DNA from 4 places in the Streptomyces sp. NPDC001920 genome. Region 2 is predicted to be linked to each of the others. Evidence: riboswitches for the same ligand, from Rfam matches in the RefSeq annotation. Region 2 holds a riboswitch; each other region holds the start of a gene.
What was found. Region 2 has a riboswitch for cyclic di-AMP ahead of ACWCPI_RS26780 (transglycosylase family protein). Riboswitches for the same ligand answer to the same signal wherever they lie in the genome.
Positions count from the first base shown of each region.

Region 1: another riboswitch for cyclic di-AMP. It lies ahead of ACWCPI_RS35290 (M23 family metallopeptidase); the one in region 2 lies ahead of ACWCPI_RS26780 (transglycosylase family protein).
Region 3: another riboswitch for cyclic di-AMP. It lies ahead of ACWCPI_RS06905 (NlpC/P60 family protein); the one in region 2 lies ahead of ACWCPI_RS26780 (transglycosylase family protein).
Region 4: another riboswitch for cyclic di-AMP. It lies ahead of ACWCPI_RS11550 (M23 family metallopeptidase); the one in region 2 lies ahead of ACWCPI_RS26780 (transglycosylase family protein).

Region 1 is NZ_JBSFEP010000029.1:6,068-10,272, reverse strand. It holds gene ACWCPI_RS35300 (TetR/AcrR family transcriptional regulator) at 1-170, shown strand, start outside; gene ACWCPI_RS35295 (SGNH/GDSL hydrolase family protein) at 271-1,056, opposite strand; gene ACWCPI_RS35290 (M23 family metallopeptidase) at 1,374-2,324, opposite strand; cyclic di-AMP (ydaO/yuaA leader) riboswitch at 2,329-2,494, opposite strand; gene ACWCPI_RS35285 (alpha-galactosidase) at 2,795-4,205, opposite strand, start outside.
Region 2 is NZ_JBSFEP010000016.1:91,326-95,530, forward strand. It holds gene ACWCPI_RS26770 (cytochrome P450 family protein) at 1-51, shown strand, start outside; gene ACWCPI_RS26775 (transglycosylase family protein) at 219-1,268, shown strand; cyclic di-AMP (ydaO/yuaA leader) riboswitch at 1,478-1,677, shown strand; gene ACWCPI_RS26780 (transglycosylase family protein) at 1,682-2,368, shown strand; gene eno (phosphopyruvate hydratase) at 2,752-4,032, shown strand; gene ACWCPI_RS26790 (FtsB family cell division protein) at 4,130-4,205, shown strand, end outside.
Region 3 is NZ_JBSFEP010000003.1:348,534-352,738, reverse strand. It holds gene pcrA (DNA helicase PcrA) at 1-1,469, opposite strand, end outside; cyclic di-AMP (ydaO/yuaA leader) riboswitch at 2,010-2,162, shown strand; gene ACWCPI_RS06905 (NlpC/P60 family protein) at 2,171-3,346, shown strand; gene ACWCPI_RS06900 (hypothetical protein) at 3,498-3,851, opposite strand.
Region 4 is NZ_JBSFEP010000006.1:18,306-22,510, forward strand. It holds gene ACWCPI_RS11545 (aldo/keto reductase) at 1-505, opposite strand, end outside; gene ACWCPI_RS11550 (M23 family metallopeptidase) at 693-1,715, opposite strand; cyclic di-AMP (ydaO/yuaA leader) riboswitch at 1,727-1,891, opposite strand; tRNA gene ACWCPI_RS11555 (tRNA-Met) at 2,217-2,290, opposite strand; gene ACWCPI_RS11560 (dihydrofolate reductase family protein) at 2,366-3,499, opposite strand; gene ACWCPI_RS11565 (MarR family winged helix-turn-helix transcriptional regulator) at 3,591-4,106, shown strand.

The DNA.
Region 1 (4,205 bases), on a different contig from region 2:
ACCCCACCGGCACGGCCCTGCGCCTCACGGCGCTTCTCGACGGGCTCGCCGTGCAGTTGACGTCGTACTCCGGCGCGGTGTCACGCGCGCGTGCCCGGGAGTGGGTGGACGAGGCGCTGGCCCGGGAACTGGGGCTGGAGCGGGAGGCGTTGGCGGCGGCGACGCGGTGAGGCCGCCGACCTCCCGCCGACCGGTCGGCGCCGGCACCCGGCGGCCGTGCGGGCCGCGCCCCCTGGAACCGGGCACGGCCCACGTCGCCGGAGCGCCGGCTCAAGCCACCGCGTCGATCCGCATCTTGATGTCGTCCGGCGACAGTGCGCCCTTGGCCGTCACATGGTCGCCCGAGGACTCTCCGCGCAGCCGACGCCCGATCCAGGGCACCAGGTACTCGCGCGCCCACTGGACGTCGTCCCGCCGGATCTCCAGAGTGCCGCGCGGCGGGAGCGGCGGCCAGGGCTGGTCGGGGTCGGCCGGCACATCGAGGCCGAGGACCTGGCCCGCGCGCAAGGCCACGCGCGTGTGCCCTTCCGGAGACAGGTGGAGCCGGTCGTGGTCCCAGGCGCGCCGGTCCTGAACGGTCTTCAGGGACCACAGGTCGAGCACCGGACAGCCGTACCGGTCGGCGATGGCCCGCACATGGCCGTTGTACGTGGCGATCTTGCCGCGCAGATGCTTCAGCACGGGCACGCCACGGGTGTCGAATCCGGTCGTCACCATGACGGTGCCGACCGCGGAGGTCAACCGGGCGACGGCCCGCTCGAACCGCTCGGCGACCTCGTCGGGGTCGGTGCCGGGCCGGATGATGTCGTTGCCGCCCGCGCAGAAGGAGACCAGGTCCGGGGCCATTTCGATGGCCTGCGGGAGCTGGTCCGCCACGATCTGGTCGAGCAGTTTGCCGCGCACGGCGAGGTTGGTGTAGTCGAAGTCGCCCTCGGGCCGCCGGTCCGCGAGGAGGACCGCGAACCGGTCGGCCCAGCCGACGAACGCCCCGTCGGGGCCGGGGTCGCCGACGCCCTCGGTGAAGCTGTCCCCCACCGCGACGTACGACCCGATCACTGATCTGCTGTCACTCTTCGAATCGTCTGCCACATCGGCACATGATTCACCTTCGAATGTGACCTACGCGACCGTAGGGCAGGGTTGACGAGCGGTGAGATAAGCCACTTCCCAAGTGTTCGCCAAACCCGGAATAACCCTTTGGTCAGGTGCGTTGCGGACGCAGCCACCGGACCCGGAAGTCGCCGACCCGGAAGTGGCTCCACACGGTCCGGACGGCGAGCCGACCTCCCCTCGGACACGCCGAAGGCCGGACCCCGGGATCGGGGTCCGGCCTTCGGCTGCGTGTCAGGCAGACGGCGTCGGCAAGACGACCGTCAGCCGATGGCGACGCCCTTCGAACGGAGGTAGGCGACCGGGTCGAGGTCCGAGCCGTAGTCCGGGGTGGTGCGGATCTCGAAGTGCAGGTGCGGGCCGGTCGAGTTGCCGGTCGAGCCGGAGAGGCCGACCTGCTGGCCCGCGGTGACGGACTGGCCGCTCGACACCGAGAGGGACGACAGGTGGGCGTACTGGGCGTAGCGGCCGTCGGCGAGCTGGATGACGACCTGGTTGCCGTACGCGCCGGCCCAGCCGGCGGAGACGACCGTGCCGGCGCCCACGGCCTTCAGCGACGTGCCGGTCGGGACGACGAAGTCGACGCCGGTGTGGTAGCCGCTGGACCACATGCTGCCCGCGACCTTGTAGGCGGTGCCGACGGCGGCACCGGCCACGGGTGCCGTGAAGCCATTGGCGGTGCCGGTGGTGTCGGCGCTCTGCGCTGCCGTGGTCGCCTTCGACGCGGTGGACTTGGAGGACTTGGAGGACTGGGACGACTTGGACGGCTTGGACGGCTTGGAAGCGGTCGAGCCGGAGGACGGCGCCGGCGACTTGGGGGCGCTCGGCGCGGCCTTGCCACCGAGGGTGAGCTTCAGACCGGGGTGGATCAGCGCCGGGTCGTCACCGACGGCCTCACGGTTGTCGGCGTAGAGCTTCTTCCAGCCGCCCTCGACGTTCTGCTCGTCGGCGATCTTCGAAAGGTAGTCGCCGACCTTCACGGAATAGGTCCGCGCATCCGCCTTCTTCGCCGTTTCCTTCTTCTCGGCGGCTTTCTGTCCGGCGACCGGAAGGGCCTGAACGGCCTTTTCCGAAACGGTCTGCGAAGGAGCGGCGTGGGCGCCGGTGGCACCGATGAGCGGGAGGGCGAGAGCGGCGCCACCGGTTCCGGCGACGGCGATGGAGCGGGTGAAGCGCGGGGACTTCGGACGGCGGTGCTTACCCTTCGCGGGCATGGCGAATTCCTCTCCGGCGCCTGCGAGGTGAGCTGTCGGGTGCGGGCTGGAGATGCCCGGCCGCGTCGGGACGCGACTTGACCCCAAGCCGTTCCGGAGACCGGAACAGGCGGTTGTACCTGTGGGTCCCCCGCTCCTGCCGTACACGGGTGAGTTAGCGCGGAATCCGGTCGGCGGCAGGATTCGGCGTCCGTCCGGATGGGTGGCGAACGTAAGCGAGGAAGACGCGCGGGAACAAGTGAGGGGTTCCGTCCGAATGCGTTCCTGTTGATCCCTTGTGGGAATTATCGGTCACCCTCCGTTGATTAGCGGGGCACCTCCCGACACAAAGCTCCTTGAAACACATATGGATTACGTGAACATGACCAGCAACGCACCGTCACGATTATGACGCTGCTCACGTGACACTGCTCCAGCTTCCTTCACTCCGGAGCGAGTTGGAATGAAGGAGCTGAATTCGGACAGAACCCCTAGATGCGACGCAGTCGGATAACCGTCGCATCAAGGTCGCCACGCAATCCGACCTTCAGTCCGTGATGCAGCAGTACGGCACCTCTGTGCGTTTCGCCCGTTTCAAGGCATTCATACGATGCTGTCGGGTCGAGCGCACGCAGCCGCAGCGCCGGGACGGGCTCGCCGAACCGCTGGGCCTGGAGCCAGGCGAGGACGACCGCGTCGCCTCCGCGCACGTACTGCACCGCGCTCAGCCCACCCTTCGGAGGCCGCAGCCGGTAGAGGTCGCCGTGCTGCACCACGGGCCTGATCTCCTTGTAGAGCGCCACCCACTCCCGCGCTTCGGCGAGTTCCTCCTCGCTCCAGCGGGCGAGGTCGCCGCCGACCCCGAGCACCCCGGCCATGGCGCTCACGAAACGGAAGCGCAGGGAGCTCGCACGGTGATTGAGCATGGCGTTGGGGCTGTCGGTGACCCAGGCGGCCATGGCGCGGGCGGGGTGGACCTGGCTGAAGCCGTGCTGGACGGCCAGCCGGTCGAGCGGGTCGGTGTTGTCCGAGGTCCACACCTGGTCCGTACGGCCCAGCACCCCCAGGTCGATCCGCCCGCCCCCACCCGAGCAGGACTCGAAGGCGACGCCCGGGTGGGCGGCCCGCAGCCGGTCCAGCAGCCCGTACAGAGCCCGCACGTGGTCGACCCACAGCCGTTGCGGGTACGACTCCCCGGGCCAGCCGGCGTCGGTGAAGCAGCGGTTGAAGTCCCACTTCACATAGTCGATCGGGGCGCTGGACAGGAGCCCGTCGAGCCGCTCCCACAGGTATTCCTGCACGTCCTCGCGGGCGAGGTTCAGTACGAGCTGATTGCGGAATTCCGTCCGCTTTCGCCCCGTTTCATATTGAATCCATGATGGATGGGCGCGATACAACTCACTGTCCGGATTGACCATTTCCGGCTCCACCCAGATGCCGAACTGCATGCCGAGCTCGTGCACGTACTCCGCGAGCGGCTTGAGCCCGGACGGGAAGCGGTCGGGGTTCGGCACCCAGTCGCCGAGTCCGGCGCGGTCGCTGGTGCGTGCCCCGAACCAGCCGTCGTCGACCACGAACAGTTCGACGCCGATGGCCGCGGCCCGCCGCGCGAGCACGCTCTGCTGCTCCTCGGAGATGTCGAACTCCGTCGCCTCCCAGGAGTTGAACAGCACCGGCCGGTCCTGGTCGGCGTCCGGGATGACGTACGAGCGCTGGTACGCGTGCCAGGCCCGGCTCGCTCCGCCGAAGCCGCTCCCGCTCCACAGTCCGGCGAAGACGGGTGTCGTGAAGGACTCCCCCGGTCCCAGCCGCAGCAGCCCGGAGTCGTCGTGTCCGGCGCCGCCGGTGATCTGCACGCGCGCGTCCGGGAGTTGGGCGACGGCGATGCGCCAGGACCCGGAC
Region 2 (4,205 bases):
ATCATGCGGGGGCTGCGAACACTTCCGGTGCGATTCACCCCAGTTGGGTGAGTGTGTCCACCTCCGCAAACGTGACACGCACTCACCTCTGTGATCTTCACGTGATCTGTGCGGCATTAACTTGTGACAAGTGATCGTCTGCCTATACGTTCACGGATCAACGACGGCGCCCACGCTTCACGCGCCGCGGTCACTGCTGCCTCGCGAAAGGTCCCCGCATGCTCTCCGGGAACGGTCGTCACCGTCGCCCCCGTCAGGCGCCGGCACTTCTGGTCGCGGCCGGAGTGACCGGCTCCGCCATCGCCATCCCGCTCCTCGGTGCCACGGGGGCGAGCGCGGCCGACGGTACGGTCTGGGACAAGGTGGCCGACTGCGAGAGCGGTGGGTCCTGGAGCGCGGACACCGGCAACGGGCAGTACGGCGGCCTGCAGTTGACCCAGGACGAGTGGGACGAGTACGGCGGTCTCGACTACGCGGCGAGCCCCGATCTGGCGAGCCGTTCCCAGCAGATCGCCGTGGCGCAGGAGATCCTCGCGGACCGGGGAACCAGCCCCTGGGGCACCTGTGCGGTCCTCAACGGCCTCACCAAGCAGTCGGGGTCGGTCGACCTCGACACCGGTGTGGAGGAGGACTCGCCGTCCGAGGTTTCCGGGTCATCCGGATTGCTCGACTCGCCAGGCCGGTCGGATTCGTCCGGATCGTCCAGTTCGTCCGGTTCATCGAACTCATCCGGTTCTTCCGGTTCTTCGAACTCTTCCGGCGCCTCGACTCCGTCGGGTGACTCGAACTCGCCGAGCGGCTCTTCTGATGAATCGTCCGAATCGCCCGATAGCTCCTCTTCGTCTCCCTCGTCACCCCCAAGGGCCGAGAAGTCCGAGAAGGCGGACACGTCGCCCGACTCCCGGGTCGCGCAGTCGCCGGACAGCTCTCCCGTAGAGGCCCCCAAGGGGGACAATCGGGACGACTTGGGGCAGGCGGCGGGCTCCTGGAGCCTGGTCGACACCGGGTCGATCGAGGACGCGACCACCGGCTCCGGGCGTCATCGCGGAGCCAGTGCCGACGAGAGCGAGGCCGTCGACGGCGCCGCCAAGCCCTCCGGCCGCCACGCCTCGTACAGCGTCCGCCCGGGGGACACCCTGGCCTCCATCGCCGACTCCCTTGAGCTCGACGGCGGGTGGCGTGCGCTGTACGACGCGAACAAGGACGCCATCGGCGCCGACGCCAACGACATCTTCCCCGGTCAGACCCTGGACGTCCCGACCGAATAGGTGCCGAACAGGGCGAAAAACTGCGGGAGTTCGCGTCACGTTTCGCTCCTGAATGTCCGTTTTAAATGTAGTGAGAGATAGATCTCAGAAGCCCTGATCGTCTTTGAAATTCCGCGAATCGCGTGTCTACGGTCGTGACCGCTCGCCACCAGTGCGGGCCCCGATGGCCGTCACGCCGAATCCTGCCGGCGGCCGTACGGGAACAGTCGTCGCGTCAAGCGCCGTAGGCAGGAGCGGGGGACCCAAGGTTTGCGCCGGGTCCGGCAGTTGAGGCCCTTCGGGGCCGCACGGCCGGAGCCGGCTCGGGGTGAAGCCGCGCAACAGCAGCCGAGAGGCGAGCGTGCGCGGCCGGGCAACTCAACCGGCCCGAACCCGACAGCTCACCTCGTAGGCGTCGGTGAGGGGATCTCTCCATGCTGTTTTCCAGCAAGGGCAAGCACCGTCGTCCGTCCAAGGCCGCCCGTGCCATCGCCGTCGTCGGCGTCACCGGCGCCGCCGCCGTCGCCGCCCCGCTGATGGCCGCGGGCAGCGCCTCGGCCGCCACCGCCTCCGAGTGGGACGCCGTCGCCCAGTGCGAGTCCGGCGGCAACTGGTCGATCAACACCGGCAACGGCTACTACGGCGGTCTGCAGTTCTCCGCCTCGACCTGGGCCGCGTACGGCGGCACCCAGTACGCCTCCACCGCCGACCAGGCCACCAAGGCCCAGCAGATCGAGATAGCCGAGAAGGTCCTCGCCGGCCAGGGCAAGGGCGCCTGGCCGCACTGCGGCACCGGCCTGTCGAACGCCGCCTACTCCGGCGCCTCGTCGAGCGACTCCTCGCAGAGCTCCGAGACCACCACCCGCTCCACCGAGCAGCAGTCGGCCTCCCGCTCCGCCGAGCGCCCGGCCGCCGAGAAGGACAAGACCGTCACCACCCCGACCGGCAAGAAGGTCAAGAAGGGCGACGGCGAGTACAAGGTCGCCAAGGGTGACAGCCTCAGCTCGATCGCCCAGGAGCGCGACGTCAAGGGCGGCTGGGAGAAGCTCTTCCAGCTGAACAAGGACATCGTCCAGGACGCCAACCTGATCTACCCGGGTCAGCAGCTGCACCTGAAGTAATTCGGGCCGACAGCTGAACCCCGGCGCCCTCACATCCGTGGACCTCGAAGCCAGGACCCCGTGAGGGCCACCCCCCCCGTCCTCACGGACTCCCCGCTCCGGTGCGTGTTCCCCCGTACGCGCCGGGGCGGGGCTTTTCTCTGTCCGCGCCCGGTCACCCGACGGCGCGGGCGGATCCTTCCATCGGTCTTCGCTCCGGATTCGTTTCCCGTCCGTCATCCGGAAGCCTCTTTGTTCCGCCTGGGAACAATGTGTACCGTCAGTCTGTCCACGGGACGGTCGCTCGCCGACCGATGTCCCGGGGGCGGTTAGGCTCTAGGCGCGAGGCCACGTGCCCGCACCACCAGCGACACATCGCGTCACATCCCAAGAAGGAGATGCTCGTGCCGTCCATCGACGTCGTCGTAGCCCGGGAAATCCTGGACTCCCGAGGCAATCCCACGGTCGAGGTCGAGGTCGGCCTCGACGACGGCAGCACGGGTCGTGCCGCCGTCCCGTCCGGCGCCTCCACCGGCGCCTTCGAGGCCATCGAGCTCCGCGACGGTGACCCCAACCGCTACCTCGGCAAGGGCGTCGAGAAGGCCGTCCTCGCCGTCATCGAGCAGATCGGCCCGGAGCTGGTCGGCTACGACGCCACCGAGCAGCGCCTGATCGACCAGGCCATGTTCGACCTGGACGCCACCGACAACAAGGGCTCCCTCGGCGCCAACGCCATCCTCGGCGTCTCGCTCGCCGTCGCCCACGCCGCCTCCGAGGCCAGCGACCTCCCGCTCTTCCGCTACCTGGGCGGCCCCAACGCGCACCTGCTGCCGGTGCCGATGATGAACATCCTGAACGGCGGCTCGCACGCCGACACCAACGTGGACATCCAGGAGTTCATGATCGCCCCGATCGGCGCGGAGACCTTCTCCGAGGCGCTGCGCTGGGGCGCCGAGGTCTACCACACCCTCAAGAAGGTGCTGAAGCGCAAGGGCCTGAACACCGGCCTCGGCGACGAGGGCGGCTTCGCCCCGAACCTGGACTCCAACCGCGCCGCCCTCGACCTCATCCTGGAGGCCGTCAAGGAGGCCGGCTACACCCCCGGCGAGCAGATCGCCCTGGCGCTCGACGTCGCCGCCTCCGAGTTCTACAAGGACGGCGTCTACGTCTTCGAGGGCAAGGAGCGCTCCGCCGCCGAGATGACGGACTACTACGCGGAGCTCGTCGACGCGTACCCGCTCGTCTCCATCGAGGACCCGCTGTTCGAGGACGACTGGGACGGCTGGAAGACCATCACCGAGCGCCTCGGCGACAAGGTCCAGCTCGTCGGCGACGACCTGTTCGTCACCAACCCCGAGCGCCTGGCCCGCGGCATCGAGGAGGGCGCCGCCAACGCCCTGCTGGTCAAGGTCAACCAGATCGGTTCGCTCACCGAGACCCTGGACGCCGTCGAGCTGGCCCAGCGCAACGGCTTCAAGTGCATGATGTCCCACCGCTCCGGCGAGACCGAGGACGTCACCATCGCCGACCTCGCCGTCGCCGTGAACTGCGGCCAGATCAAGACCGGCGCCCCCGCCCGCTCGGACCGCGTCGCCAAGTACAACCAGCTGCTGCGCATCGAGGAGATCCTCGACGACGCCGCGGTGTACGCCGGCCGCAGCGCCTTCCCGCGCTTCAAGGGCTGAGCCGTAAAGGGTCAATCCTTAGCCAGTCGTACGTACGTCCCCGTACCGGTCCCGTACCGTGTGCGGGGACGTACGCGTGTGAAACGGGAGGCGGGACATGGCCGTCAAGGACCGGGACCGGTTCTCCACCGCGACCAGGATCCGGTTGCTCGGCGAGCAGACGGCTGCCCGTG
Region 3 (4,205 bases), on a different contig from region 2:
ATCCGTCGCAGCGGCACGGAGTCCTCGGGGTTGGCCAGCACCCGCAGGTAGGCCAGGACGTCCCGGACCTCCTTGCGCTCGTAGAACCGCACACCGCCGACGACCTTGTAGGGCAGGCCGACCCGGATGAAGACCTCTTCGAAGACACGGGACTGGGCGTTCGTCCGGTAGAAGACGGCGACATCGCCGGCCTTCGCGTGGCCCGCGTCCGTCAGTCGGTCTATCTCCTCGGCGACGAACTGCGCCTCGTCGTGCTCGGTGTCCGCGACATAGCCGGTGATGCGCGCGCCCGCGCCCGCGTTGGTCCACAGGTTCTTCGGGCGGCGGGATTCGTTGCGCTCGATGACCGCGTTGGCGGCGCTGAGGATCGTCTGCGTCGACCGGTAGTTCTGTTCGAGCAGGATGGTCGTCGCGTCCGGGTAGTCCTCCTCGAACTGGAGGATGTTGCGGATCGTCGCGCCTCGGAAGGCGTAGATCGACTGGTCGGCGTCGCCCACCACGCACAGCTCGGCGGGCGGGATGTCGAACTCGCCGGGCGGCACGTCGACGGGGTGTTCGCGGGTGCCGACGAGTTCGCGCACGAGGGCGTACTGGGCGTGGTTGGTGTCCTGGTACTCGTCGACGAGGACGTGCCGGAAGCGGCGGCGGTAGTGCTCGGCGACGTCCGGGAAGGCGCGCAGCAGGTTGACCGTCGTCATGATCAGGTCGTCGAAATCGAGGGCGTTCGCCTCGCGCAGCCGCGACTGGTAGAGGGCGTAGGCCTGGGCGAGGGTCTTCTCGAAGCCGTCGGTGGCCTGCGCGGCGAAGTCCTCCTCGTCGATCAGCTCGTTCTTCAGATTGCTGATCTTGGCGCTGAAGGACTTGGGCGGGAACCGCTTGGGATCGAGATCCAGATCCCGGCAGACGAGCGCCATCAGCCGCTTGCTGTCGGCGGCGTCGTAGATCGAGAAGGACGAGGTGAACCCGAGCTTCTTGCTCTCTCGCCGCAGGATGCGCACGCACGCGCTGTGGAAGGTCATCACCCACATCGCGTTCGCCCGTGGGCCGACGAGCTGCTCGACGCGCTCCTTCATCTCGCCCGCGGCCTTGTTGGTGAAGGTGATCGCGAGGATCTGCCCCGGATGCACGTTCCGCTCGGCCAGCAGATGGGCGATGCGGTGCGTGAGCACCCGGGTCTTGCCGGAGCCGGCACCGGCCACGATGAGCAGCGGGGTGTCGGAGTGGACGACGGCGGCACGCTGGTTCTCGTTCAGCCCCTCCAGGAGCGCGGCCGCGTCGAGCGCCGGGCGTGGAGCACCGTCGCGGTAGTAGGCGTCCCGGTCCGGCGGCACGTCGAACTTCCCGCCGAACAGATCGTCCGGAACCGGCTCCGGAGCATGATCGTCCTCGGGCGGTGGCGGGTGTTCTTCCTCATGGGCCCGCGGGGCCTGGAGGTCCGCCAGGAAGCTGTCGTCAAAGAGGCTGCTCATCGCTCTCCGAGTCTAGGGCGCCCCACTGACAGCCCGCCCCCGCCCTGAGAACATCGCCGGATTCCGCACCCGGAGCCCGCCCAGGCCCGCACTCCAGGCACTCTCCACCACGACTCCCTCACGCTCTGCGACCAGTACCCACTCGCCGTAAGCGGTCGCACTCCTCAACCGACACCGGCCACCCGAATCCACGGCCGACGACCACACGATCGAGCTACCCGACCACGGCGAGGACCACGACGGACGAGAACCGGACATAGAACCAGAAGAGGACCGGACGAGAACCGGGAATGCGGCGGGAAGCCACGACGGAGAACCCGACCAGAAAGAGACAGACATCACTTCTCTCCCCGAACCTGAACAACTCCCCACAACCACCCACCGATCGACCCTCGACCAGGCCCACCTGACTCAAGGTCACGAAAATGTATCGGGCATATCGAACATCAACCTTCACAGGGGCCACACGAGTTGGCTACCGTGCCCGGCAGGCCGTACGACCCCCTCCGGCGAACGTCGCCGGGCCGCGCGGCCTCCGTCGAGTCCGGCGTGCCACCGCGCAGCCGGAGCCGGGGACCCACCTAAATTGGGGTGAATCGGCCACATCCCGTACAGGGAAGGCCGTAGGGCAACCCTTCCGAACCACCCGCCCGAACCCGACAGCTAACTCGGTAGGCGGAACATGGAAGGAGTCGCCTCCCTTGGCGTCGCACCGCAAGTCGCGTCCCGCTGGTACGCGCGTAGCAGGCATACGGACCCCCGCCCTCGCCACGGCGGCCCTCACCTCCGTGGCCCTGCTGTCCCAGTCGGCCAACGCGAGCCCCTCGACGGACGACAAGCCGAGCCTCGAAGAGGTCGAGAAGAAGGTCGACGACCTCTACCGCCAGGCGGAGTCGGCCACCGAGAAGTACAACGCGGCCAAGGAGAAGACCTCCAAGCAGCGCAAGCGCGTCAGCGCCCTCCTCGACGACGTCGCCAAGCGCACCCAGAAGCTCAACGAGGCGCGCGAGGAGCTGGGACGCAACGCAGCCGCCCAGTACCGCACCGGAGCCGCCGCCCCCGACACGGCGACCTTCCTCCTGGCGGACACCCCGCAGGACTACTTCGACCAGTCCCAGCTGATGGACCGTATGACCGGCCGTCAGAAGGAGGCGGTCGACGAGTACTTCACCCAGCAGTCGGCGACGATGAAGAAGCGCCGGGAGGCCACCCGGAGCCTTGAGACGCTCACCGAGTCGCAGAACGACCTGCAGGCCGCCAAGACCACCGTTCAGAGGAAGCTCTCCGACGCGCGCGAACTCCTCTCCAAGCTGACGGCCGAGGAGAAGGCCCGCCTCGCCGCGATCGAGAAGCGCAAGCAGGAAGAGGCGGCGCGCAAGGCCGCGGAACTGGCCCGGCAGCAGGCGGAGGCCGAGCGTCAGCGCCAGGAGGCCGCCCAGCAGCAGGAGGCCGCCCAGCAGGGCAGCGAGTCGGCGGACTCGGGCGCCTCGGAGGCACCGGCGCCCGACTCCTCGTACGCCACCAAGGCCGAGAAAGCCCTGGCCTTCGCCCGCGCCCAGATAGGCAAGCCGTACGTCTGGGGAGCCACCGGCCCCGACTCCTACGACTGCTCCGGCCTCACCCAGGCCGCCTGGAAGGCCGCGGGCGTGGACATCCCGCGCGTCACCTACGACCAGGTCGAGGCCGGCACCACGGTCCCCCTCTCCAGCGCCCAGCCCGGCGACCTGGTCTTCTTCTACGACGACGTCACCCACGTGGGCATCTACATCGGCAACGGCATGATGATCCACGCCCCCAAGCCCGGCACGTACGTCCGCGAGGAGTCGATCTACTACGACGGCGAGTCGTCGATCCACAGCGTGGTCCGCCCCGCCTGACGCCAGCCCGCGCGGAGAGGGCGAGGGCGCCGCCAGCCCTCTCCGTGGCCGCCGCCGTGGACGTCCCGCGGCTCAAGGCACCGGCGAGGTCCTGCACTGTGGACCTCCGTGGCGGCGTGGCCGGCGGTCGCGGTGCGGTCCTACGCCGAGGTCATGTCCACAGAACGGCGATGAAGACGTTCGCCACGGTCAGCAGCCCCACCAGTGCGAACAGGCGCTTGTCGACCTTCTCCTCGTCCCGCTTCACATAGACCAGCCCGAGGATCACGATCAGCAGCGCCAGCTTCACGCCGATCTTGATGTTGTCGACGGACTGGTCGTCCGCCTGATTGAGGCCGACGAGGATCACCCCGGTGACCAGCATGGTCAGCGCGCCGTGCAGCATCGCGGGCACGAACCGGGCGGCACCTTGGCCCATCGCCTTCATCTGGGTGAGGAAACCACCGAGCAGCGCGGCGATACCGATGATGTGCAGGCCGACGAAGAGGTGGATGAGTACGTCCATGGAGCCGGAGCCTAATCAGCGCCGCGAAACCACCCCACACCGCCCCACTCACTCCTCCGCCCTCGCCCATCCGACCTGACTCGCCCCCCCTCACTCACCGTCACCGCCGAGTGGCCCCCTCAGCGTCCGCCGCTCGCTCCCGCCTCCTGGAGCGCGCATATATGCGCCCCATAGCACCCCATCACCCCCACCGTTCCCGGAACCGCCACATCGGTCAGCACCCCATGCGAACCCGACGCCGCCGTCCCGGAATCACGCTCACTTACGGTCACCACCGGTCCGCTCCCGGCACTTCCGTACAACGCGTTACCGAACCGTCACAGTGAGGTTTAACGTCCTTCACCAGGTGACCGG
Region 4 (4,205 bases), on a different contig from region 2:
AGAAGTCAAGGGAGGCCTTCAGCCGCTCGGCGGAGATGTTGGACGCGGCGATGTACCGGACCTTGCCCGCCTTCACCAGGTCGTCCAGGGCGCCGATGATCTCCTCGACCGGCACTTCGGGCTTGTCGAAATGGGTGTAGTACAGGTCGATGTGATCGGTGCCGAGGCGGCGCAGGGAGGCGTCGGCGGCGGCCTTGATGGTGGCCGCGCTCAGGCCCTGGAAGTCGGGGTGCTGGCTGACCTTGGTGGCGATCACGACGTCGTCCCGGTTGCCGCGCGCCTTCAGCCATGAGCCGATGATGGTCTCGGACTCGCCGCCCCCGTTGCCCTGGACCCACGCGGAGTACGAGTCGGCGGTGTCGACGAAGTTGCCGCCCGCCGCCGTGTAGGCGTCGAGCACGGCGAAGGACTGGGCCTCGTCGGCCGTCCAGCCGAAGACGTTGCCGCCGAGGCAGAGGGGGAAGACCCGCAGGTCGGTGGAGCCGAGTGTGCGCAGTGAAGTCATGCTTCACCTCAACCGCCACGAGGGAGTGGACCATTCCGGGGCGGCGACGTTCCCGTGGGCCCGGCCCTCGCCGCCGGTCCGGCGCACCGGCGCACGGACCGGCGGCCCTGACGTCGGGGGGTCGTCGTCAGGGCCGCCGGGGATGAGTCGTGGGGTGTCCCGAGTGCCGCCTCGCAGCGGCCGGGTGTCAGACCGTCAGGCCCTTTCCGCGCAGCCAGGCCATCGGGTCGATGCCGCTCCCGCTGCCGTCGGGGTGGACCTCCAGGTGGAGGTGGGCGCCGGTCACGTTGCCGGTGGCGCCCACGCGGCCGATGACGTCGCCCGTGTTGACCTTCTGGCCGACGCTCACGCTGATCGAGGACTGGTGGGCGTACCAGATCTCGGTGCCGTCCTCCAGGGTGAGGACCGTCTTGTAGCCGTAGGAACCGTCCCAGCCTGCGAAGGTGATGGTGCCGGTGTGCACCGCCTTGATCAGGGTGCCGGAGGGGGCGGCGAAGTCGAGGCCCGTGTGGTAGCCGGAGGACCAGTAGGGGCCGGCCTGCCCGAAGGTCGAGGTGACGGTGTACGAGGAGGTCGGCAGCGCGTACTGCTTGGCCAGCTCGGCGAGGCGCTCGGCCTCGGCCTTCTTGCGGGCCTCCTCCTCGGCCTTGGCCTTGGCGGCGGCGGCCTTGGCCTCCGCCTCCTTCTCCGCCTTGGCGGCCGCGGCGGCGGCTTCCTTCTCGGCGGCGGCGACCGCTTCGGCGGCAGCCTTGCTCTCGATCTGGTCCTGCTGCTGCTCGACCTGGGCGATGATCCGGGCCCGCAGCGCCTCACCGGCGTCGCCGGTGCCCTGGGTGGTCTCCTCGGTGGTCGCGCCCATGGTGCTCAGCGCGGTGCCGGTGTCGGCGGCCGGGGAGTCGTCGTCGGAGATGAGGGGCAGGTCCGGCATGCTGATGGCGACCGGCGGCTTGCCCGTCTGCGCGGTGGCCATGCCGCCCGCGCCGACGGCGGCTATGACGCCGACGCCGAGAACCGTGGAGCTGCGGGCGAGTCCCCCGCCGCGCTGCTTGGCGACGCGATGCCTGCCGCGTACGGGGCGAATGGATTCCGCGGTGGGGTTCCACTCCTCGAACGGGCCCTCGTCAGTGCGGTAGCGGTCGTAGCCGAAGGTGTCGTCGGTGCGCTGACTCGGCACGAACGGGGCTTGCGTAGCAGGCCTGTTGGACGCCACGTGGGCGTGCTCCTTTCCTTCCTTCTCGCCTACCGGGTTAGCTGACGGGTTCGGAGCAGGAAGGTCTCCTACGCGCGTATACCGGCCGTGACTCCACGGCGGCTTCAGCGCGATTCACCCCAGGGTGGTGGTTCCCCGGTTCCCGTACGGGGTACAGGATTCGGCGCGTGCGCACGGAGCCGCCTCTTGTGACGGCTGGGACGACCGCGCTGCGTTATCGAACGTTAATAGACGCGGGGTACGGATTCCAAGCTGTTCTACTTGATCGTTAACGAATTTCGGGCGGACTTACAGGTCATGAGCCCCCCAAAACGGGCGAGTTGACCAAGGCTCCGCAGCCACACAGGTACTGACGGTGTGTCAGTTGTGATGCGGAGGGCGGTCGCCCGGTCACCGTTGGTGACAACACTCAAGGGTCGTCACGGCGGCGAAAGCAGAGAAAAAGCGGGCCCGAACACACTCAGGGCCGGAACTGAATCAGTTCCGGCCCTGAGCCATCAGTAGCGGGGACAGGATTTGAACCTGCGACCTCTGGGTTATGAGCCCAGCGAGCTACCGAGCTGCTCCACCCCGCGGCGATGACTCCATAGTACGCCATCCGCGGGACCGGACGCACACGGCTTTCCGGCGGCAGGCTCCCACCGGCCTTTTCATGGCAGCAGGTGCCCGTTCGGCGCCTTGGCCCGCTCCTCGAACTCGGGCAGGACCACGACGTCCACCCCCTGCTCCGCCAGCGCCCCGCTTCCGTCGGCCCCCATCACGAACGTGTCCGGCTCCCGCCAGGCCGTCACCACCCGCCGCACTCCCGCGTCGAGGATCAGCCGCGCGCAGGGCAGCGGGCGGGACGCCCGCCGCGTGCAGGGCTCCAGGCTGGTGTACACCGTCGCGTCCGCCAGTCTCGGATCGTCGGCGCCGATCTTCGCGAGGGCCGCCTCCTCCGCATGCACCACCGGGTCGCCGGCCTCCCGGGAGTGGCCGCGCGCCAGCTCGGTCCCGTCGGCGGCCACCACCACGGCGCCCACGCTGAACGCCGTGCGCGACGGCGGGCACTGCGCCGCGAGGTCGCACGCGAGCGCCAGCCAGTGCCGGTCCGCGGCGGCGGGCAGCGCGCCGACGCCGGGCGCCGTCGGCTCGTAGCGCATCAGCACGACGTCCTCGATCCGACGGGTCTCCAGCAGCCGCAGCCGCCCGCCCTGGTACCCGCCCGGCCCGAACAGCCGTGGCGCCTTCGGGTCGCCCACGAACAGCGGCGCCAGCACCAGCTGCACCTCGTCGGCCAGCCCTTGCTGGAGCAGCTGGGTGTGGATGAGTCCGCCGCCCTCCACCATCAGCCGCTCCACGCCGCGCACCTCACGCAGATGCGTCAGCAGGTCCCGCCAGTCCAGCTCCGCGCCCAGCGCGACCACGTCCGCCGCGACCGGGGCCCGCCGCAGCCGCTCGGCGCCCTTCTCCGTCGTGTAGACGACCTTCTCGCCGCCCGTGTGCCAGAAGTTCGCCGTCGGATCCAGCTCTCCGGACGCGCTGACCGTGACCTTCAGCGGATACTCCGGCTTGCCCGCCGCCACCCGCGCGGCCCGCCGCTCGGCCGAGTACACCAGCAGCCGCGGGTTGTCCGCCCGGATGGTGCCGGCGCCGACGAGGATCGCGTCCACGGAGGCCCGGACCTCGTCGACCCGGTCGAAGTCGGCCGGACCGGACAGGAGCAGCCGCTCGGCCGTGGTGTCGTCGAGGTACCCGTCCAGTGAGACGGCGGCGGACAGCAGGACGTAGGGGTACGAGGGCATCGGCGCGCTCTCCGCTCGGCGAACTCGGTCGTGGTTCACGGTCTTGGTTCACGTTCTTGGTTCAAGTTTGAAACAAACTTACACTGGGGGCATGACGACTCGCTGGCTCACTCCCCAGGAGCAGCGCGCCTGGCGCGCGTACATCGCCGCCGCCGCGCTCGTGGAGGACGCGCTGGACCGGCAACTCCAGCAGGAAGCCGGCATGCCCCACCTGTATTACTCCATCCTCGCCACCCTGTCCGAGGCGCCGGAGCGCCGGCTGCGCATGACCGACCTCGCGGAACGGCTGAAGATCACACGCAGCCGGCTCACGTATGCCGTCTCCCGGCTGGAGAAGGACGGGCTGGTGCGGCGCGAGGACTGCGGCTGGGACAAGCGCGGCAGCATCGCGACCCTCACGGAACAGGGCATGCGAACGCTGGAGCAGGCGGCACCCGGCCATGTGGAGACCGTGCGGTCGCTGCTCTTCGACCGGCTGACACCTGCGCAGGTCGGACAGCTGGAGGAGATCTTCACGGCGATCGGCGCGGGCTTCACCGGGGACGGCGCGCACGCCACCGCGGACGAGGTGCCCTGGCGGCGGCGCTCCGGCAGGTCGTGCCCCTGAGGCGTTCGCCGCGCCCGTGACGTACACGACAAACCCATTGCTTCAAATTTAAAGCATGGGGTAGGGTCCCGAACCGAGAAGCTGCTTCAAATCTGAAGC